Regions from separate parts of the Kosakonia sp. Marseille-Q7440 genome, predicted to be linked through region 2. Evidence: predicted binding sites of a transcription regulator. Region 2 holds the regulator's gene; each other region holds the start of a gene.
What was found. The regulator Fur, encoded in region 2, represses iron uptake genes when iron is present. The targets are predictions, from matches to a motif close to ATAATAATGAGAACNACTATCAA.
Positions count from the first base shown of each region.

Region 1 (7,555 bases), on a different contig from region 2:
CGGGCACGCTTTGCAACTGCCGGACAGGCAACCGCTCGCCTCCTCTTCAACACGCACCGCGCGCCCCATTGCTTCCAGCCGCGCCAGCATGGCGTCGATCAGCGCCCTCGGTGTATGCAGGGCGAGGCTGAGCTGGCTTGCCTCCATCCGCCCCTGCAACGCCAGCAGATCGCGTACCTCAATAAGCGATGCCATTACGTGACTCCTTAATGACAGTCGCTTGCCGGGCTGTCGCAGCAGCTGGCTACCGTTCTGCGCGTAGCCAGCAGATTAACATTCACGCGGCTGCGCGCCCGGCGCAACACGCTAATCACCAGCACGTTAAACACCACCACCGCCAGCATGCAGGTCAGGCTGTAGAGCGGATGCTGATGGAAAGTGACGGTTTGATAGAAGAGCGTGGAGAGCGAGTAGGCGATATTCAGCCCCCATAGCACCGAGAAGCCCATCCAGCCGCGGCTGGCTTCGCGGGCAATCGCGCCCATTGCGGTAATGCATGGCACATAGAGCAGAACAAAAATCAGGTAGCTGTAGGCCGCAGCCGCGCTGCCGAACTTCTGGCTCATCACCCCCATGGTGCCGGTCGCCATCTCGCCGTCGCCCTTGCTGGCTTCGATCGGGTTAGCAAGCACGCTCAGGCTGAAGGTCTCTTTGATGGAGCTGCCGGTCTCTTCCAGCGCGGCGATCAGTTCATCGCTCAGGCTGAATGTCGCCGGGTTAAAAGCCTCCTGCTCAATATTTTCCGCGGTGTAGAGCGTGTTGAGCGTGCCGACGACCACCTCTTTTGCCATCGCGCCGGTGACCAGCCCGACCGTTGCCTGCCAGTGATCGCCCTGCACGCCAATCGGCTCTAACAGCGGGGTAAAGACGCGGCTGATAGAGGCCAGCGCGGAGTCGTTGATGTTATGCACCGTGCGGCCATTCAGCGAGAAGCTGTTCATCGCGCTGAGGAAAATGCTGACGATAATGATCACTTTCCCGGCGCGGATAACAAAGCCTTTCAGCCGCTGCCAGGTTTGCAGCAGCAGGCTTTTCAGATGCGGAACATGGTAGACCGGCAGCTCCATCACAAACGGCGATGCTTCACCGCGCAGCAGCGTGTATTTCAGCATCAGCCCGGTGAGGATTGCCATTACCACGCCCAGCAGATAGAGCGAGAAGACCGCCACCGCACCCTGCTGGCCGAAAAAGGCGGCGGCAAAGACGGCAAAAATCGCCAGCCGCGCGCCGCAGGACATAAACGGCGCCATCATGATGGTAATCAGCCGCTCACGCGGCGCATCAAGCGTACGCGCGCCCATCACCGACGGCACGTTGCAGCCGAAGCCGACAATCAGCGGTACAAAGGATTTGCCCGGCAGACCAAGCGACTGCATCAGGCGGTCCATCACAAACGCGGCGCGCGCCATATAGCCGGAGTCCTCAAGAAAGGACATAAACAGGTACATCATCCCCAGTTGCGGCACCAGCGGCAGCACGGTATTCACACCGCCGCCCAGCCCCTGGGCGAGGAAGACCGTTAGCCACTCCGGGAAGTGCAGCGTAAACCCGAGCCACTGAATACCGTGGATAAAGATCGCCACCGAACCGGCATCAAAAATGGGTGAGAACGCCCCGCCAATATTGATGGCGAAGAGGAACATCAGGTACATGACAAACAGGAAGATCGGTAAGCCGAGAAAGCGGTTGAGAATGATGCGGTCAACGGCGGCGGTGAAACGGCTTGGCTCAGCGGTCAGCGTATTGCTGACGGTATCGCAAATCGCGGCGATGGCCTGGTAACGCGCATCGGCGATATGCAGCGCCGGATCGTCCATCTCCGCCTGCAAGCGCGAAAGCGCGGCGTTAAGCTGGCTGTCGGAAATATCGGCATTGGCGCGGCTATAGATGTCCCCTTCCAGCATCTGCAAGCCCATCCAGCGGCGCTGCTGCCAGGGAAGCGCGTCGCGCATCTGCCCGGCCAACGTATCTGCCTCGCGCGCCAGCGGCAGCGCGTAGTGCACCAGTTCGACATTGTCATTGGCACGGTGGCGATCGATGGCGAGTTTCAGCGCCTCGATCCCGCGCCCGCGCGTGGAGACCAGCGGGATCACCGGGCAGCCAAGGCGGCTGGCGAGCGCATCGATATCAATTCGCAGCTTCTGCTTTTCGGCGATATCCAGCATGTTGAGGGCAATAATGCAGGGCACGCCAAGCTCCAGCAACTGCAACGTCAGGTAGAGGTTGCGCTCAAGGTTAGAGGCATCCACTACGTTTATCAGCAGATCGGCATCGCCGTTCAGAATGTAGTGGCAGGCAATCTGCTCATCGAGAGAGGTTTGCGCGGAGATGGTGGTTAGCGAGTAAGTGCCGGGCAGATCAACCAGTGTGACCTGGTGGTCGGTGGTGGTAAAGAGCCCCTCTTTGCGTTCAACGGTGACCCCGGCCCAGTTACCGACGCGCTGGCGGGCACCGGTTAACTGATTGAATAATGTCGTCTTGCCTGAATTGGGGTTGCCAATTAAGCCAATGGTCATTTTTTTCATTTTATTTCGCACCCCGCGAAAACGTTGCGATTAACGTGAAACCACTTCTAATTTAAGAAAGGCGAGATCTTTTTTTCTTAACACTAAATTAACGCGGCGCGTTTCGATATGCACCGGATCGCCCAAAGGGGCAACGCGAACAACATTAAAAGAGGAGCCGGGCAACATGCCGAGGGATAAAAGTTTCTGCCGCCATGCCGGGCTTATTTCTGGCGAGAAACCGAGAATTTTCCACGCGCTATCAGGAGAGAATTGCATAGAGCCTACTTATCTTTTCTGCGAGTCAATATCACTCATGCGTCGTTGAGACGTACGTTTGGTCATCAAAGAGAGGAGGAGTGAGTCTGTGGGTACGATGATAATGAGAATGGTTTCTATCAGCAATCCAAAGCGTGCGCTTCCGGCGGGGATAATTAAAAAGTTACGCTCTTTTTGATGTAGCGCAATATTTGCTATATCGGAATTTTCAGGATCAAATAGTGAATAGCGAGTGGGAATAATAAGAATAAATTTATATTTGGCAACCGCGTTTAATAACACATCGAAATATAATAAATGTCGTCAATATTAGCTCAACCGCTAATGGCGCGCGGAATAGCTTCAATTTACTGACTATTCTCTTCAGCGGAAAATAAAACCCTAAGCGCAACGGGCAAAATAACGGGCGGAAGAAAAAAAGCCCTCTTCAGGAGAAGAGGGCTTTTCTATTAGCGTTTCTTACCCATCGCCGCTGCCAGCGCATCCATCATCGCGCTGTTGCCGGCAGGCTGCGTGTCGCGACCACGCGGCGCTTTCGCCGGACGGGCGGCGTTGCGGTTGCCATTATCACGGTCATTGCCATTGCCACCGCGGCGCGGCGCGCTTTCACCCGGCTGCTCATTGAGACGCATAGTGAGAGCGATACGTTTGCGTGGCAGATCGACTTCCAGCACTTTCACCTTCACGATATCGCCCGCTTTCACCACCGTATGCGGATCTTCAACGAACTTATCCGCCAGCGAAGAGATATGTACCAGCCCATCCTGATGGACGCCGATATCGACGAACGCGCCGAAGTTGGTGACGTTTGTCACCGCACCTTCCAGCACCATGCCCGGCTGGAGATCGTTGAGGGTCTCAACGCCTTCCGCAAAGGTCGCGGTTTTGAACTCCGGACGCGGATCGCGGCCCGGCTTCTCCAGCTCTTTGATGATGTCGGTCACCGTCGGCACGCCGAACTGCTCATCGGTAAACTCTGACGCTTTCAGTTTGCGCAGCTCAGTGCTGTTGCCCATCAGATCGCGCAGAGACTGTTCTGTCGCTGCCAGAATGCGCTCCACCACCGGGTAGGTTTCCGGGTGAACGGTAGAGGCGTCGAGCGGGTTATCGCCGTGATTGATACGCAAAAAGCCCGCGCACTGCTCAAAAGCTTTCGGCCCGAGGCGGCTCACTTTTAACAACTGTTGGCGGTTCTGGAACTGACCGTTTTCATCGCGCCAGGCAACAATGTTCTGCGCCATCATGCGGGTTAACCCGGCCACGCGCGTCAGCAGCGGCACGGAGGCGGTATTGAGATCGACACCGACGGCGTTTACGCAATCTTCTACTACCGCATCGAGTTTGCGCGCCAGTTGGCTCTGGCTGACGTCATGCTGATACTGGCCGACGCCGATAGATTTTGGGTCGATCTTCACCAGCTCGGCCAGCGGATCCTGTAAGCGACGGGCAATCGACACCGCGCCGCGCAGGGAGACATCCAGATCAGGAAACTCCAGCGCCGCCAGCTCAGAGGCGGAGTAGACCGACGCCCCCGCTTCGCTGACAATCACCTTCTGCGCCGTCACTTTCGGGAACTGTTTCTGCACATCGAGGAAGAAGCGCTCGGTTTCGCGTGAAGCGGTGCCGTTACCAATCGCCACCAGCTCAACGTTATGCTTTTCGCACAGCGCCGCCACGGCCACTGCCGCTTTTGCCGCCTGCCCGGTGTGTGGGTAGATGGTGTCGGTAGCGACCAGTTTGCCGGTGGCATCGACTACTGCCACTTTCACGCCGGTACGTAAACCGGGATCGAGACCCATGGTGGCGCGCAGACCGGCCGGTGCCGCCATCAGCAGATCGTGCAGGTTGCGGGCGAAAACGTTGATCGCCTCATCTTCCGCACGCTCACGCACCGTGCCCATCAGCTCCGTTTCCAGATGCATCAGCACTTTGATGCGCCAGGTCCAGCTCACCACGCCTTTACGCCAGCTGTCCGCCGGAGCGTTATTCAGGCGCAGGCCAAGGTGATCGATAATAATCTGCTCGCCGTGGCTCTCTTTTGGTGGCTCATCGAACTGCGGATCGGCGTTCAGCGAAAGTTGCAGGATACATTCGTTACGCCCGCGGAACATCGCCAGCGCGCGGTGAGAAGGGACGGTGGAGAGCGGTTCATGATGATCGAAGTAGTCGCGGAACTTAGCGCCCTCCTCCTCTTTCCCGGCGACAACCGTCGAGACGAGATGGGCGTTCTTCCATAAGTAGTTACGCACTTTCGCCAGCAGCGCGGCATCTTCCGCGAAGCGCTCCATCAGGATGTAACGCGCGCCGTCGAGGGCCGCTTTGCTGTCGGCAACGCCTTTGTCAGCATCTACGAAGGTCGCTGCAAGAGTATCAGGATCCTGCGACGGATCGTTCCACAGCGAATCCGCCAGCGGCTCGAGACCCGCTTCAATAGCGATCTGCCCGCGCGTGCGGCGTTTCGGTTTGTAGGGAAGATAGAGATCTTCGAGTTCAGTTTTGCTCAGGGTGCCGTTAATCGCCTGCGCCAGCTCATCGCTCAGTTTGCCCTGCTCGCCGATCGATTTCAGGATCGCCTGGCGGCGCTCTTCCAGCTCGCGCAGGTAGCCGAGACGGGTTTCAAGTTGACGCAGCTGCGTGTCGTCCAGACCGCCGGTCACCTCTTTACGGTAACGCGCGATAAACGGGACAGTGTTGCCTTCATCAAGCAGGCGAACGGCGGATTCCACCTGTTCGGTTCGTGCCTTAAGTTCACCCGCAATAATGCGGCAGAGCGAATCATTCATCATGTCTTTCATCATCTTCTGAACAAAAAATCAGGGGACAGTTATACGGACTGACACAGCAAAATGCCAGCCGTTGGCGGGCGCTCTCAGACTCATCCGGGCACTTATTTTACGTAGACGATCTCGTTGACGTACCAGGTCGCTTCACCACCCGGTGTCTGCACTACCGCCACATCGCCGACCTCTTTTTTCAGCAGCGCGCGGGCCATCGGCGAATCGATAGAGATGTAATCTTTGCGGCCGAAAATTTCGTCGTAGCCGACAATGCGAAAACGCAGGGTATCGCCATCGTCGTTTTCAATCTCCACCCAGGCACCAAAAAAGACCTTTCCTTCCTGTTGCGGCGAATAATCGACGATTTTTAAATTTTCGAGGCATTTTGTCAGGTAACGCACGCGACGATCGATTTCGCGCAGGCGTTTTTTGTTGTATTGATAATCAGCGTTTTCACTGCGGTCGCCGAGGCTTGCCGCCCAGGTGACCTTTTTTGTCACTTCCGGGCGCTCCTGACGCCAGAGAAAATCGAGTTCCTGCTTCAGTTTGTCGTAACCTTCACGGGTAATCAGGGGCGTTTTCATTGATGGGCCTTATTAATGTCTTCGCTGCACTTTACAAACGGAACGCGGTAACGTGCGGATTAATCATGCTTTATGTGATGCAATATGCATATAAGCTGCTGTTAAATATGCTTTGTAACAATTTCGACTAGAATGTATACCAGATTTCGCTGGTCGTTAACGCGCACTTTTTTAGAATACGGAAACATTATTGTCGGAACCTTTGGGAGTAAAAACAATGCAAGAGAATTATAAGATTCTGGTCGTGGATGACGATATGCGTCTGCGCGCATTGCTCGAGCGTTACCTTACTGAGCAGGGCTTCCAGGTTCGTAGCGTGGCTAACGCGGAACAAATGGATCGTTTGTTAACCCGCGAATCCTTCCATCTGATGGTGCTGGATCTGATGCTGCCGGGCGAAGATGGTCTCTCTATCTGCCGCCGTCTGCGCAGCCAGAGCAACCCGATGCCGATCATTATGGTGACGGCAAAAGGCGAAGAGGTTGACCGCATTGTCGGGCTGGAGATCGGTGCCGACGACTATATTCCCAAACCCTTCAACCCGCGTGAACTGCTGGCACGTATCCGTGCGGTGCTGCGTCGCCAGGCTAATGAACTGCCGGGCGCCCCCTCTCAGGAAGAAGCGGTTATCGCCTTTGGTAAGTTCAAACTGAACCTCGGCACCCGCGAAATGTTCCGCGAAGATGAGCCGATGCCGTTAACCAGCGGTGAGTTTGCGGTGCTGAAAGCGCTGGTCAGCCATCCGCGCGAGCCGCTGTCGCGCGATAAGCTGATGAACCTGGCGCGCGGTCGTGAATACTCGGCGATGGAGCGCTCCATCGACGTGCAGATCTCCCGCCTGCGCCGCATGGTGGAAGAGGATCCGGCGCATCCGCGTTATATTCAGACCGTCTGGGGCCTGGGCTACGTATTTGTACCGGACGGCGCTAAAGCATGATGCGAGTGCGTTTCTCGCCGCGAAGTTCCTTTGCCCGCACGCTGCTGCTCATCGTCACTTTGCTGTTCGTCAGCCTGGTGACGACGTACCTGGTGGTACTGAATTTCGCCATTTTGCCAAGCCTTCAGCAGTTCAATAAGGTTCTTGCTTACGAAGTTCGTATGCTGATGACCGATAAACTGCAACTGGAGGATGGCACGCAGCTGGTGGTGCCCCCGGCATTTCGCCGCGAGATCTATCGCGAATTAGGCATTTCTCTCTACTCCAACGAGGCGGCGGAAGATGCCGGCCTGCGTTGGGCGCAGCACTATGAGTTTCTGAGCCAGCAGATGGCGCAGCAGCTCGGCGGACCGACCGAAGTACGCGTTGAGGTGAACAAAAGTTCGCCGGTGGTGTGGCTGAAAACCTGGCTGTCACCCAACATTTGGGTGCGCGTACCGCTCACGGAAATTCATCAGGGCGATTTCTCCCCGC
Region 1 is NZ_CBCPLT010000002.1:496,341-503,895, reverse strand. It holds gene feoC ([Fe-S]-dependent transcriptional repressor FeoC) at 1-195, opposite strand, end outside; gene feoB (Fe(2+) transporter permease subunit FeoB) at 207-2,525, opposite strand; gene feoA (ferrous iron transporter A) at 2,556-2,783, opposite strand; gene ACWPW2_RS16175 (Tex family protein) at 3,233-5,569, opposite strand; gene greB (transcription elongation factor GreB) at 5,671-6,144, opposite strand; gene ompR (osmolarity response regulator transcription factor OmpR) at 6,362-7,081, shown strand; gene envZ (two-component system sensor histidine kinase EnvZ) at 7,078-7,555, shown strand, end outside.
Region 1: the regulator Fur is predicted to act here: its motif matches at 2,881-2,903, upstream of feoA (ferrous iron transporter A).

Region 2 (7,555 bases):
CCATCTCTGGCCTGCGCCGTCGTGGCTATACCGCTGCTTCTATCCGTGAATTCTGCAAGCGCATTGGCGTGACCAAGCAGGACAACACCATTGAAATGGCGTCGCTGGAATCCTGCATTCGTGAAGATCTCAACGAAAACGCGCCGCGCGCGATGGCGGTTATCGACCCGGTGAAACTGGTTATCGAAAACTACCCGCAGGGCAGCAGCGAAATCGTCACCATGCCGAACCATCCGAACAAGCCGGAGATGGGCACCCGTGAAGTGCCGTTCAGCGGTGAGATCTGGATCGATCGCGCTGATTTCCGCGAAGAAGCTAACAAGCAGTACAAACGTCTGGTGCTCGGCAAAGAGGTGCGTCTGCGCAACGCTTATGTGATCAAAGCGGAACGCGTTGAGAAAGATGCCGAAGGCAACATCACCACCATTTTCTGCTCTTACGACGCCGAGACGCTGAGTAAAGATCCTGCCGATGGCCGCAAGGTTAAAGGCGTGATCCACTGGGTCAGCGCGCAGCATGCGCAGCCGGTTGAAATTCGTCTCTACGATCGTCTGTTCAGCGTGCCAAACCCGGGAGCCGCCGAGGATTTCCTCGCCACCATCAACCCGGAATCGCTGGTCATTAAACAGGGTTTTGCCGAGCCATCGCTGAAAGAGGCGCAGGCGGGCAAAGCGTATCAGTTTGAGCGCGAAGGCTACTTCTGCCTCGATAGCCGCTATGCCACCGCGGACAAACTCGTGTTTAACCGCACGGTAGGCCTGCGTGATACCTGGGCTAAAATCGGCGACTGATTGCACCAATCAGTGGCCACTATGAAATAACGCCGCTTCTTGCGGCGTTTTTTATTATTAACCTGCGCATTACAATTAATACATATTCGTGCCGAAAATTAATATCTTCCCTCTGTTGGTGTTCTGCTTTTTTATTTCTGGAATGTTGCGGAAGCAGTAATCAGAATAGTGATAAAACCCTCTCGTTAATAAAGAATTAAATATCGACTGAATACGGATTGGTTATTTATTTGCGTGGTTTATGAAACGATATTTAATCCTCATTTAATTCTGTGCACTTCGTCATACTCCGTTATTTTTGCTTAAAAAGACGTTGATAATTCACAACGCGAAAAATAGGCTTTGTGCTGTTGTTTACTTAGGGAATATCTATAACAGACTTCCTGTTGTTAATTTTTATCGCCGCCGCGGCGGGGATTTTTACATTTAAAAGGAATCAATGTATGTGCGCGTTTGCAGGTAAACGGAGTTCGCTATCGCTGGCTATTGCCGCCGTTATCGCCATGTCAGGCCTGGCGCTTCCCGCGCAGGCGAAGGCAAGCGGTTTTATTGATGACTCAACGCTCACCGGCGGGATCTATTACTGGCAGCGTGAGCGCGACCGTAAAGATATTCTCGATAATAAATATAAAACGAACCTCTCTCACGCCACGTGGAATGCCAGGCTGGATTTTCAATCAGGCTATGCGGCAGATATGTTTGGCCTGGATATCGCTGCCTTTACGGCGATTGAAATGGCGGAAAACGGAGATAGCGCTCACCCAAATGAAATTGCTTTCTCCGCCAGTAATAAAGCCTATAAAGAGCGCTGGTCCGGTGATAAAAGCGGCATCAGCCTCTATAAAGCCGCAGCAAAATTCAAATATGGCGCTCTCTGGGCGCGCGCCGGTTATATTCAACCCACCGGGCAGACGCTATTAGCGCCGCACTGGAGTTTTATGCCGGGCACCTACCAGGGCGCGGAAGCGGGCATTAATAACGACTATGGCGATGCTGGCGCGCTGAGCGTTTCGTATATGTGGGCCAATGGATATAAAGCGCCATGGCATATCGAGATGGATAAGTTCTGGCAAAACGACAGAGAGCACCGGGTCGATTATCTCCATTCGCTCGGCGCAAAATATGATTTCAAAAATAACCTCGTGCTGGAGGCTGCGTTTGGCCAGGCGCAGGGCTATGTCGATCAATATTTTGCAAAAGCCAGCTACCAGCTGGATGTGGCAAATCAACCGTTCAGCACCAGCTATCAGTTTTATGGTGCCCGCGACAAAGTCAGCGATCGCGGCATCAACGATCTTTACGACGGCACCGCCTGGCTGCAGGCGCTGACCTTCGGTTACACGGTCGGACCACTCGCGCTGCGCCTCGAAGGAACATGGGTAAAAGCAGAAGGCCAGCAGGGCTACTTTTTGCAGCGCATGACGCCAACCTATGCCTCCTCTAATGGTCGTCTTGATATCTGGTGGGATAACCGCTCCGACTTCAATGCCAATGGCGAAAAAGCGCTCTTCCTGGGGGCGATGTACGATCTGGAGAGTTGCAACTTGCCCGGCTTACAAATTGGGGCCTCTTACGCCTACGCCTGGGGCGCAAAACCGGCCGAAATGGCCGTGCCGGATGCGTGGTACAGCGCCGGTTATCGTCTGAAAGAGTCCGCATATAGCCTGGATGCCATCTATACCCTGCAAGAGGGGCGCGCCAAAGGGACGATGTTTAAACTGCACTTTACCCAGTATGACAACCACGCCGCTATCCCGAGCTATGCCGGCGGCTACGGCAACATTTTCCAGGATGAGCGCGACGTGAAATTGATGGTCATCGCGCCGTTTACCCTTTTCTAATTAATTTGTTGCCGGGCATTGGCAACCTTAAGGAACAGAGAATGCATACAGCACGTTTAAGCCTGCTGGCGGGCGCAGTCACAGCGCTGCTTGGCAGCGGCGCGGCACTGGCAAGCCAGAGCACGGTTGACGCCATCAGCCAGTTCAATCTGAACTACGCCGTAAAAGATAACTTTGCCGCACAGCATGGCGTTGATTGTGCGAAGCTCGGCGCAGACTGGGCCTCCTGCAACAAAGCGGTGATCACGCTCACCAACAAAGGCGAGGCAGTGACCGATAACGAGTGGGCTATCTACTTCCACAGTATTCGCCCCGTTCTGCAAGTCGCGAACCCGCAGTTCAAAGTGACCCATATCATGGGCGATCTGCATAAGCTTGAGCCTACCGGGCAATTTACTGGTTTTCCGGCGAATCAGTCCGTTGAGATCCCAATCATTAATGAGTACTGGCAACTCTTTATTACCGATGTGCTGCCGCGCTGGTATGTCACAGGTGAGGAAGCGACGCCAAAAACCATCGCCAATACCAATACGGAAGATCTTGCCCAGTTCGTCACACCGCTTGGCGAGCAATGGCAGCGGACGCCGGACGATAAAAATATCCTGATGACCGCTGAAGCACGCTTTGCGCAAAACAGCGATATCAAAGCGATGAACCTCGCCTCGCTGCGCGGGCAGATTGTGCCGACGCCGCGCGAGGTAAAAATTTACGGTCGGGATATCGATCTCAGCCAGGGGATGAAATTTGACCTTTCAGCGCTGATGCCTGATGCGCAAAATGCCATTAAAGCGCGCTTCGCCATGCTCGGCGTGGAAGAGGGGAGTTATCCGCTACGTACCGAAATTGTGCGTAAAGCGTTCAAGAGTGAGGAGGCGATCAACGGTGCCTATCAGCTGCGTATCAGTGATAAAGAGGCGGTGGTGACCGGTTTTGATCAGAGCGGCGTCTTCTATGGCCTGCAATCCCTGCTTTCGCTTCTCCCCGCGCAGGGGGCGATGACCATCCCCGCTCTGATGGCGAAAGATGCACCGCGCTTCGACTATCGCGGTATTCATCTGGATGTCGGGCGTAATTTCCACAGCAAAGCGGCGGTGCTGCGCCTGCTGGATCAGATGGCAGCCTACAAGCTGAATAAATTCCACTTCCATCTGACGGACGATGAAGGGTGGCGCATTGAAATCCCCGGGCTGCCGGAGCTGACTGAGATTGGCAGCCAGCGCTGCCACGATCTGAGCGAGAAGCAGTGCCTGCTGCCGCAGCTGGGATCCGGGCCGGATCGTGATAACAACGGCAGCGGTTACTTTACCCGCGCCGACTATATCGAGATCCTCAAATATGCCAAAGCGCGGCACATTGAGGTGATCCCGGAGATCGATATGCCCGCCCATGCGCGCGCGGCGGTCATCTCAATGGAGGCGCGTTACCATCGCCTGATAAAAGAGGGTAAAGAGAGCGAGGCGAGCCGTTACCGCCTGCTCGATCCGACGGATACCTCTGTTACCGCTGGCGTACAGTTCTACGATCGCACCGGTTATCTCAATCCTTGCCTGGACTCCTCGCGCAACTTTGTCGATAAGGTGATGGGCGAAATCCAGCAGATGCACAGAGAAGCGGGTCTGCCGCTACACACCTGGCACTTCGGCGGCGATGAAGCGAAAAATATCTACCTGGGGGCTGGCTATACGGATGTGAAAGATCCGCAGCCGGGTAAAGGCATCATCGATCAGAGCAGGCAGGATAAGCCGTGGGCGAAATCGGAGGCCTGCCAGGCGATGATCAAAGCCGGGAAAGTGAGCGACGTTGAGCACCTCTCCAGCTACTTTGGCGCTGAGGTGAGCAAGCTGGTTAAGGCGCACGGCATTGATGTGATGCAGGCGTGGCAGGATGGGCTTAAAGATGCCAAAGACGCCTCTGTTTTTGCCACCAGACATGTGAATGTCAACTTCTGGGATGCGCTCTACTGGGGCGGTTTCGATTCCGTCAATGACTGGGCGAACAAAGGCTTCCGCGTGGTGGTCTCCAACCCGGACTACGTCTATCTCGACTTCCCGAGTGAAGTTCACCCGGATGAAAGCGGCTACTACTGGGGGACGCGTTTCAGCGATGAGCGCAAGATCTTCAGTTTTGCACCGGACAACATGCCGCAAAATGCGGAAACGTCGGTCGACCGTGACGGCAACGCGTTCAGCGCCAAATCAGACAAGCCGTGGCCTGGCGCCTACGGGCTTTCCGCCGAGCTGTGGAGCGAAGTGGTGCGCACGGATGAGCAGATGGAGTATATGATCTATCCGCGTCTGGTCGCCGTCGCTGAGCGGGCATGGCACCGCGCAAGCTGGGAGCTGGATTACCAGGCGGGCCGTGAATACAAAGGCGGCGAGACGCAGTGGGTCGATCAGAAGGCCTTAACGGCAGACTGGCAGCGTTTTGCCAATCTGCTGGGACATCGCGAGCTGGCGAAGCTGGATAAAGCCGGCATCCATTATCGTCTGCCGGTGCCAGGGGCGCGAATTGTTGACGGTGTGCTGGAGGTCAACATCCGCTTCCCGGGGCTGGTGGTCGAGTACTCCCTCGATCGCGGCAAAACATGGCAGCACTATGAAGCGAAATCCCGTCCACAGGTTAAAGGAGAAATTCAGCTGCGCACCTTAAGCCCGGATGGCAGGCGCGTCAGCCGCGTCGATAGCCTGAAAGCCTGATCGCTTTCCTCTCTGAGCGGCGTAACCTTTTAACGCGCCGCTCAGCCGGCAGGCATAAAAAAAGCCAACCTGACGGTTGGCTTTTAACGTTCAGAAGAACTTATTTTGCGTCGTGCGCGTGTTCATCTTCGCGGCAGTCACCTTCGGCGCAGTGGCCGTAAAGGTAGAGACTGTGGTTCGTCAGGCGGATGCCGTGTTGAGCGGCAATTTCGCGCTGGCGCAATTCGATGGAGTCATCACTGAATTCGATAACTTTACCGCAGTCGAGGCAGATAAGGTGATCGTGGTGATGCTGCTGCGTCAGTTCGAAAACAGACTTGCCGCCTTCGAAGTTGTGACGGGTGACAATCCCGGCGTCATCAAACTGGTTCAGCACACGGTACACCGTTGCCAGACCAATCTCTTCACCCATGTCGATCAGACGCTTATAAAGATCTTCCGCACTGACATGATGGTTATCCGGCTCCTGAAGCACTTCCAGAATTTTTAAACGTGGAAGCGTGACTTTCAGGCCGGCCTTCTTTAATGCGGTATTGTTGTCAGTCATGCGGAATCTGTCCTGTTGCTATACGATTCACTTCCTTCTCGGAAGTTATAAGGAATGCACCCGGGCGAATGCGTATCATTATAGAACTGCCATGTATAAATGAAAACTGCAAGCCCTCAAGTAAAGTAAGCTTTTAAAACGTGGTATCGCCGACAACTCCCGGTCGGGCGTACTACGTTAAGCAGCGCTTATTGTACAGGGATGAGTAGGAAAGTTAAAAAAATGTAGCAATTATTTCGATTGCTTTTACCTATTGATACGGCGCAACCAGCAGATTGCGCCATAAAAATCAGGCATTCAGGATTTCATCAAGATGCAGCTCTTCAGAAACCTGCTTCACCCACTTCTGCACGCGCTCGGCGGTCAGTTCTGGCTGACGGTCTTCGTCAATCGCCAGACCTACAAAGTGATCGTCATCAGCCAGGCCTTTTGAAGCTTCGAAATGGTAACCGGCAGTCGGCCAGTGGCCCACAATCGTCGCGCCGCGCGGTTCAATAATGTCGCGAATGGTGCCCAGCGCATCACAGAAGTACTCAGCGTAATCTTCCTGATCGCCGCAGCCGAACAGCGCCACTAACTTACCATTAAAATCAATCTCTTCCAGCGTCGGGAAGAAGTCATCCCAGTCGCACTGCGCTTCACCGTAATACCAGGTCGGAATGCCGAGCAACAGGATGTCATACCCTTCGATATCTTCCTTACTGCTCTTGGCAATGTCATGAACATCGGCGACGTCTTTACCAAGCTGGCTTTGGATCATTTTGGCGATGTTTTCGGTGTTGCCGGTGTCGCTGCCGAAGAAAATGCCTGTAATTGCCATGAGTAAAATAACCTCTTGAATCTTAATGAGTATAGGGGGAGCGCTAAGCCCACAGATAAGGGCAATCATAGCAGAACAGAGAAGAACGCGGAAACTGCTATTGCCGCGGACTGCACTGTATGCCACACGAAAAGGGGAATTTGATGAGGATTCAGAAGAATCGCTATCCGCGCAGGGCTTTAAGCTGCGCCAGCAGCATCTCTTCGATAAGTTCGCTGCGGCTTATCTCACGCGCTTCGGCCAGCTCATTTAAGGCTTCCACCGCTTCCGCATTCAGTTTCAGTTCGACGCGCTTAAGCCCGCGAACCTTATCGCGTTTAAGCTGGTTGCGTTTATTAATGCGCAACTGTTCATCACGCGAGAGCGGGTTGGTCTTCGGCCGTCCCGGGCGACGCTCATTCGCGAACAGATCTAGTGTCGTACGGTCCGTTTGTTCTTTAGCCATGATATGAATACTACGGGAAAACACGCAATCGGGCCGCTGCCCGGGCTGAATAGCGCGCCATCATACATCACCAACATCGGCACGCCAACGACCGGGCGCGTTGAAACGACCGGTCGCCGCCTTTTTAATCAGTTGGCCTTACTCTGCCAGATAACGGCGGATGGCCCGCAGCACCGCATCAGGTTTTTCTGCATGCACCCAGTGCCCGGCACCGGCAATGACATACGCCCGCGCCTGGGGAAACTGCGCCAGCAGCGCATCGCGGTAGGCATCGGTGACATAAGAGGAGTTGCCGCCGCAGACGAAGAGGGCAGGCTTATCCCACGCCGGAATGGTCTCCCAGCCCACAATATTGGCATATTGATCCCACAGCACCGGCACGTTGAAGCGCCACTCACCGTCAACGAAGGATTTC
Region 2 is NZ_CBCPLT010000001.1:1,168,326-1,175,880, forward strand. It holds gene glnS (glutamine--tRNA ligase) at 1-791, shown strand, start outside; gene chiP (chitoporin ChiP) at 1,235-2,632, shown strand; gene ACWPW2_RS05290 (beta-N-acetylhexosaminidase) at 2,674-5,328, shown strand; gene fur (ferric iron uptake transcriptional regulator) at 5,429-5,875, opposite strand; gene fldA (flavodoxin FldA) at 6,165-6,695, opposite strand; gene ybfE (LexA regulated protein) at 6,859-7,140, opposite strand; gene ybfF (esterase) at 7,279-7,555, opposite strand, start outside.

Region 3 (7,555 bases), 360 kb from region 2:
GATTGCCTGCTGGTAAGAGACCATATAGGCCTGCGCATCGGCGGCGGTCAGCGCCGCTTCGCCGAGCATATCGTAGGAGTAACGGAACCCTTTCTCCTCCAGCTTACGGGCGTTGGCCAGCGCTTCGGCGATGGTCTCTCCGGTGACAAACTGCTCGCCCATCAGCCGCATCGCCATATCGACCCCTTTACGGATCAGCGGCTCGCCGCTCTTGCCAATAATGCGGTTCAGCGAACTGGAGAGATTGGCTTCGTTATGGGTAGAGACCAGGCGGCCGGTAAACAGCAGACCCCAGGTGGCGGCGTTCACAAACAGCGAGGCGCTACGGCCAATATGGGATTGCCAGTTACCGTTACTGATTTTGTCGCGGATCAGCGCATCGCGCGTCGCTTTATCAGGAATACGCAGCAGCGCTTCGGCGAGGCACATCAGCGCTACGCCCTCCTGCGAGGAGAGGGAGAACTCTTGCAACAGGCTCTGCACCATGCCCGCGCGGCCGGTCGCGGTTTTTTGATTACGCAATTTTTCTGCCAGCTGGTACGCCAGCTTATGGGCACTCTCGGCCACCGGCTGCGGCAGGCGCGCCTGCTCAAGCAGCATCGGCACGGCATCTGTTTCCGCCCAGCGCCAGGCGCTGGTGATCGCCGCGCGGGAGACCGACTGCGGCAGGATCTGCTCGGCAAAGTCGAGGAACGGCTGCGGGCTTTCGTCAATCACCGCGCTGGCTTCATCTTCCTGCACGCTGTGCGCCTGGGCGCCCGCCAGTTCAGGTAATCCTTCGCTGCTCTCCAGCTTTTCGAGGAAATTAAAAATGGCTTGTTTAATTAACCAGTGCGGCGTGCGGTCAATGGTCGCTGCGGCAGCTTTAATCCTTTCGCGCGTGGCGTCGTCAAGCTTGACCCCCATGGTGGTGGTGCCCATGCGTTGCTCCTGTTTATATGGTGTTTTGCACAATAGGCTGAAATATCCACCATGTTGCAACTTTGTGCAACCTTGTTAATTGTGAGCTGGCTGGCAAGGTGAGAAATGAATGAATTGTTAATTAGCTAAACAGGTAACAGGAACGATGCAATCTGCTGGAAAGCCAGGATTTATGCGGTTGCTAACACTTTTCAAAGGTGCAACCTTTAAAAATGTGATGGAGTGCAACCTATAACAAAATCCTATTCCCCGAGGCATATCTTCGATGTAAATGGTGTGTTAAATCAATTGTGAATAACGGAGGCTTCCGGCAGGATACGGGCGCTTCTAATAATACATACGCACCGTCGCTACGTTCCGGCGATGGATAAAAGCGGCAAAGTGATATTTGTCGACGAAGATCCTGGAGACTATTTTGATGGCAATAAGCACACCGATGATGGTGACCTTTCTTATTTATATCTTTGGCATGATCCTGATCGGTTTTATTGCCTGGCGATCAACAAAAAACTTTGATGACTATATTCTCGGCGGTCGAAGCCTTGGGCCATTAGTGACGGCGTTATCGGCCGGTGCCTCTGATATGAGCGGCTGGCTGCTGATGGGGCTGCCGGGAGCGATCTTTATCTCCGGCATCTCTGAAAGCTGGATTGCCATTGGCCTGACCGTCGGTGCCTGGGTCAACTGGAAGCTGGTGGCGGGGCGTCTGCGCGTTCACACCGAAGCGAACAATAACGCCCTGACGCTGCCGGACTACTTTACCGGGCGGTTTGAAGATAACAGCCGTCTGCTGCGCATTATCTCGGCGGTGGTAATTCTGGTCTTCTTCACCATTTACTGTGCTTCCGGCATTGTGGCGGGCGCGCGTCTGTTCGAAAGCACCTTCGGCATGAGCTACGAAACGGCGCTGTGGGCCGGTGCGGCGGCAACGATTATTTATACCTTTATCGGCGGTTTCCTTGCGATTAGCTGGACCGACACCGTGCAGGCCAGCCTGATGATCTTCGCCCTGATCCTCACCCCGGTGATTGTGATTATCTCCGTCGGCGGTTTTGGCGATTCGCTGGAAGTGATCAAGCAGAAGAGCATCGAAAACGTCGATATGCTGAAAGGCCTCAACTTTGTCGCCATCGTCTCGCTGATGGGCTGGGGGCTGGGCTACTTCGGTCAGCCGCATATTCTGGCGCGCTTTATGGCGGCCGATTCCCACCACACCATTGTGCATGCGCGTCGCATCAGTATGACCTGGATGATCCTCTGCCTTGCGGGCGCAGTGGCGGTCGGTTTCTTCGGCATCGCCTACTTTGATACCAACCCGTCGCTGGCGGGCGCGGTAAACCAGAACGCCGAGCGCGTCTTTATTGAGCTGGCGCAGGTGCTGTTTAACCCGTGGATTGCCGGTATCCTGCTCTCTGCGATCCTTGCAGCGGTGATGTCGACCCTGAGTTGCCAGCTGCTGGTCTGCTCCAGCGCGATTACGGAAGATTTCTACAAAGCGTTCCTGCGTAAAGGGGCAAGCCAGAAAGAGCTGGTGTGGGTTGGTCGTGCGATGGTGCTGGTGGTCGCGCTGGTGGCGATTGCGCTGGCGGCAAACCCGGAAAACCGCGTGCTTGGCCTGGTAAGCTACGCGTGGGCCGGTTTCGGTGCGGCGTTTGGCCCGGTAGTGCTGCTCTCGGTGATGTGGTCACGCATGACGCGTAACGGTGCGCTGGCGGGGATGATTATCGGCGCTGTCACCGTTATCGTCTGGAAACACTTCGGCTGGCTGGGCCTGTATGAAATCATCCCTGGCTTCATCTTCGGCAGCCTCGGGATTGTGGTCTTCAGCCTGATCGGCAAAGCGCCGTCTGCCGCTATGCAGCAGCGCTTCGCAGAAGCGGATGCCCATTACCACTCTGCGCCGCCGGTTCGCGCGCAGGCGAAGTAAGTACTCTCGTTAATAAAACCCGCTGCGGCGGGTTTTTTTGTTGCTAAATCATGAGGATTGCGCTGATATCTCCCGACAATTAACCGTGAGGGCAGGGGAATGAAAACAATAAAAGTGGCGATGGCATTGATGGTGGCAGGTCTGCTGGCGGGCTGTAATGCACCCGCGCAAAAGCCGCAACTACTGGCGCAGCAGTGCGCACCGGCAGATCGGATGGAGCAAACGACGCTCTATTTCGGTCTTAATCGCCCGGCAGGCAAGGCGATCACCGCCCAGGAGTGGCAGCAGTTTGTTGATGGCGATGTGACGCCGCGTTTTCGCGAAGGGTTAACGGTGTTTGATGCGCGCGGCCAGTGGCTTGGTAACGATGGCAAAGTGGCGCGGGAGCCGAGTAAAGCCCTGATGCTGATCCACGCTAAGGATGCGCAAAGCGATAAAGAAATTGATGAGCTGCGCGGAGTCTATAAATCGCGTTTCGCCCAGGAGTCAGTGATGCGCGTCGACCAGGCGGTCTGCGTACAGTTCTGACAGAGTCCCTCTCCCGCAACGGGAGAGGGAAATCTCACCTTAGAGCACTACGCCGGCAAACGCTGCGGAGAGCAGGCTCACCAGCGTCGCGCCATACACCAGCCGCAGTCCGAAACGTGAAACCGCATTACCCTGCTGCTCGTTCAGCCCCTTGATCGCACCTGCGACGATGCCAATAGAGGCAAAGTTGGCGAAAGAGACCAGGAAGACGGAAAGAATGCCCAGCCCGCGTGGGCTCATCTGCGCCGCGACCTTTTGCAGTTCAATCATTGCCACAAACTCATTCGCCACCAGCTTGGTTGCCATAATGCTGCCAGCCGGAAGCGCATCACTTAGCGGGATGCCAATCAGCCACGCCAGCGGGTAGAAGACGTAGCCGAGCAGCTGCTGGAAGCTGATACCAAACAGCGCTGAGAAGAGGGCGTTAACGGCGCTGATCAGCGCAATAAAGCCAATCAGCATCGCCAGAATAATCATCGCCACTTTGAAACCGGCAAGAATGTATTCACCGAGCATCTCAAAGAAGCTTTGCGATTCATGCAGCTTCTCGAGCTTGATCTCCGCCTCTTCCTGCCCGCGCGATGGGTTAATCACCGACAGAATGATAAAAGTGCTGAACATATTGAGCAGCAGCGCTGCGACCACATATTTGGCGTCGAGCATTGTCATATAGGCACCGACAATCGACAGCGATACCGTCGACATCGCCGTCGCCGCCATGGTGAACATCCGGCGTGAGGAGAGATCCGCCAGAATGCCTTTATAAGCAATAAAGTTCTCCGACTGGCCAAGGATAAGCGAACTAACGGCGTTGAAGGACTCGAGTTTGCCCATGCCATTAAGCTTCGAGAGCAGTGTTCCAATCAGGCGAATAAAGATCGGCAGAATACGCCAGTGCTGCAAAATGCCAATCAACGCGGAGATAAAGACGATAGGGCAGAGGACGCCGAGGAAGATAAACGCCAGCCCTTTTTCGCTCATGCCGCCAAAGACAAAACCGGTACCTTCGGCGGCAAATTTCAGCAGCACCTCAAAGAAGCCGGAGACATATTTAATCAGCGTTAACCCGCTCTGGGCATGTAAAAAGAACCAGGCCAGCGCCAGTTCGATCACAATCAGTTGCAGGATGAAACGAAACGGAATGCGCTTGCGGTCAAAACTCACCAGCCAGGCCAGCGCGAGGATCACCACCAGCGCCAGCAGAAAATGTAGAAAATTGAGCATAGTTTGGGCGTAGCCAGGTAAACGAAACGGGCGTTTATTTAGCCACAGGCGTGCGGGGCGGTAAACAGAAAGATAATGCTTCGTTAGCTAACTTTTTGCTGCTTTTCAACGGCTTCTGCATAAAGCGAACGAGGGAATCATTAGCCTGCTAGCCGGTTACATCCGGTTATCATTCTCAACATATTTTTCGCTTGAGTTTCTTCTTGGCGTAATGATAATCACTATCAATGCAATTTACCTTTCTTTGCAACCATTGACGGTGCATAACACAAAGGCGGTTCTATGTTTGTCCCATTCCTTATTATGTTGCGTGAAGGCCTGGAAGCGGCGCTGATTGTAAGCCTGATTGCCAGTTATCTGAAACGCACCCAACGCGGACGCTGGATCAGCGTGATGTGGGTCGGCGTTTTTCTCGCCGCCGCGCTCTGTCTGGGGCTTGGCATCGCCATTAATGAAACCACCGGCGAGTTCCCGCAAAGAGAGCAGGAACTGTTTGAGGGAATCGTCGCGGCGATTGCGGTAGTGATCCTCACATGGATGGTGTTCTGGATGCGCCGCGTGTCGCGCAACGTCAAAGTGCAGCTGGAGCAGGCCGTTGATACCGCGCTGGCGCGCAGCAATAACCACGGCTGGGCGCTGATCCTGATGGTCTTTTTCGCCGTCGCCCGTGAAGGGCTGGAGTCGGTCTTCTTCCTGCTGGCAGCGTTTCAACAAGATGTCGGCATCTGGCCGCCGCTTGGCGCCGTGCTCGGTCTTGCCACCGCCGTGGTGCTCGGTTTTCTGCTCTACTGGGGCGGCGTACGTCTCAATCTCGGCGCGTTTTTCAAATGGACCAGCCTGTTTATTCTTTTTGTCGCCGCTGGTCTTGCCGCAGGTGCAATCCGCGCTTTCCACGAAGCGGGCTTGTGGAACCATTTCCAGGATGTGGCCTTTGATTTAAGTAACGTACTGACCACCCATTCGCTGACCGGCACGCTGCTGGAGGGCATTTTTGGTTACCAGGAGACCCCAAGCGTCAGCGAAGTGGCGGTCTACTTCCTCTATTTAATCCCGGCGCTGGTGCTGTTTGTCATGCCGCCGCGTGCCGGTGCGCAGCCCTCCCGCGCTGCGCCGTAAGCCTCTATAACGATTCTTAGTTACAACACACTTATTAAAGGGAAGGGTCATGGCAATTCTTTTTCGACGTAGCGCAGTACAAATCGGGGTCGCCGCGCTGATGGCGTGCGCGTTCGGGGCACAGGCAGCGGATGTGCCGCAGGTAAAAGTGACGGTGACGGATAAGCAGTGCGAACCGATGAACCTGACGGTCAACGCCGGTAAAACGCAGTTTGTGATCCTCAACCACAGCCAGAAAGCGCTGGAGTGGGAGATCCTTAAAGGCGTGATGGTGGTTGAGGAGCGCGAAAACATCGCGCCGGGCTTTAGCCAGAAGCTTACTGCCAACCTGCAACCGGGCGAATATGAGATGACCTGCGGTCTGTTAACCAACCCGAAAGGGAAATTAGTGGTCAAAGGTGAAGCGACGGCTGACGCGGCGAAAGGCGATGCACTGCTGAGCCTTGGCGAGGCGATCACCGCCTATAAAGCCTATGTCGTTGGCGAAACCGCGCAGTTGGTCTCCGGCACTAAAGCCTTTACCGATGCGGTGAAAGCGGGCGATATCGAAAAAGCGAAAGCGCTCTACGCGCCGACGCGCCAGCACTACGAGCGCATTGAGCCGATTGCTGAGCTCTTCTCCGATCTTGATGGCAGCATCGATGCCCGTGAAGATGATTACGAGCAGAAAGCCGCCGACCCGAAATTCACCGGTTTCCACCGCCTTGAGAAGGCGCTGTTTGGCGACAACAGCGTCAAAGACATGGCGAGCTATGCCGATAAGCTCAATCATGATGTGCTTGAACTGCAAACCCGCATCAACGAGCTGGCTTTCCCGCCGTCAAAAGTGGTGGGTGGCGCAGCCGGGCTGATTGAAGAGGTGGCTGCGAGCAAAATCAGCGGTGAAGAGGATCGTTACAGCCATACCGACCTGTGGGATTTCCAGGCCAATATCGAAGGCGCGCAGAAGATTGTCGACCTGCTGCGTCCGCAGCTGCAAAAAGAGAACAGCGCGCTGCTTGCAAAAGTGGATGCCAACTTCAAGAAAGTGAATACCATTTTAGCGAAGTACCGCACCAAAACGGGCTTTGAGACCTATGACAAGCTGACCGATGCCGATCGTAATGCGCTGAAGGGGCCAATCACCACCCTGGCGGAAGATCTGGCGCAGCTGCGCGGCGTACTTGGACTGGATTAATAATGAAGCAGCATGAAGAAAACGACGTCAGCGAACCTTCGCGGCGTCGGTTGTTAAAAGGGATGGGCGCGCTGGGTGGCGCGCTTGCTCTCGCTGGCGGTTGTCCGGTCGCGCATGCGGCAAAACCACAAAGCGCGCCGGGAACGCTCTCGCCCGACTCGCGTATGGAAAAGCAGCCGTTTTACGGCGATCACCAGGCGGGCATCTTAACGCCGCAGCAGGCCTCGATGATGCTGGTGGCATTTGATGTGCTGGCGGCGGATAAAGCGGATCTTATCCGCCTGTTTCGCCTGCTCACCGATCGTATTGCTTTCCTGACGGCGGGCGGCCCGGCGCCGGAGACACCAAACCCGCGACTGCCGCCGATGGATTCAGGCATTCTCGGGCCGTTTATCGCGCCGGATAACCTGACCATGACGGTCTCTGTCGGGTCTGCGCTGTTTGATGAACGATTCGGTCTTGCGGCGCAGAAACCGAAGAAGCTGCAGAAGATGATGCGTTTTCCTAACGACTCGCTCGATGCCGCGCTCTGCCATGGCGATCTGCTGCTGCAGATCTGCGCCAACACGCAGGACACGGTGATCCACGCCTTGCGCGATGTGATCAAGCACACGCCGGATCTGCTCAGCGTGCGCTGGAAGCGGGAAGGGTTTATCTCCGAT
Region 3 is NZ_CBCPLT010000001.1:1,530,856-1,538,410, forward strand. It holds gene putA (trifunctional transcriptional regulator/proline dehydrogenase/L-glutamate gamma-semialdehyde dehydrogenase) at 1-921, opposite strand, end outside; gene putP (sodium/proline symporter PutP) at 1,340-2,848, shown strand; gene ACWPW2_RS06940 (DUF3574 domain-containing protein) at 2,948-3,376, shown strand; gene ACWPW2_RS06945 (NupC/NupG family nucleoside CNT transporter) at 3,416-4,600, opposite strand; gene efeU (iron uptake transporter permease EfeU) at 4,883-5,716, shown strand; gene efeO (iron uptake system protein EfeO) at 5,766-6,893, shown strand; gene efeB (iron uptake transporter deferrochelatase/peroxidase subunit) at 6,896-7,555, shown strand, end outside.
Region 3: the regulator Fur is predicted to act here: its motif matches at 4,806-4,828, upstream of efeU (iron uptake transporter permease EfeU).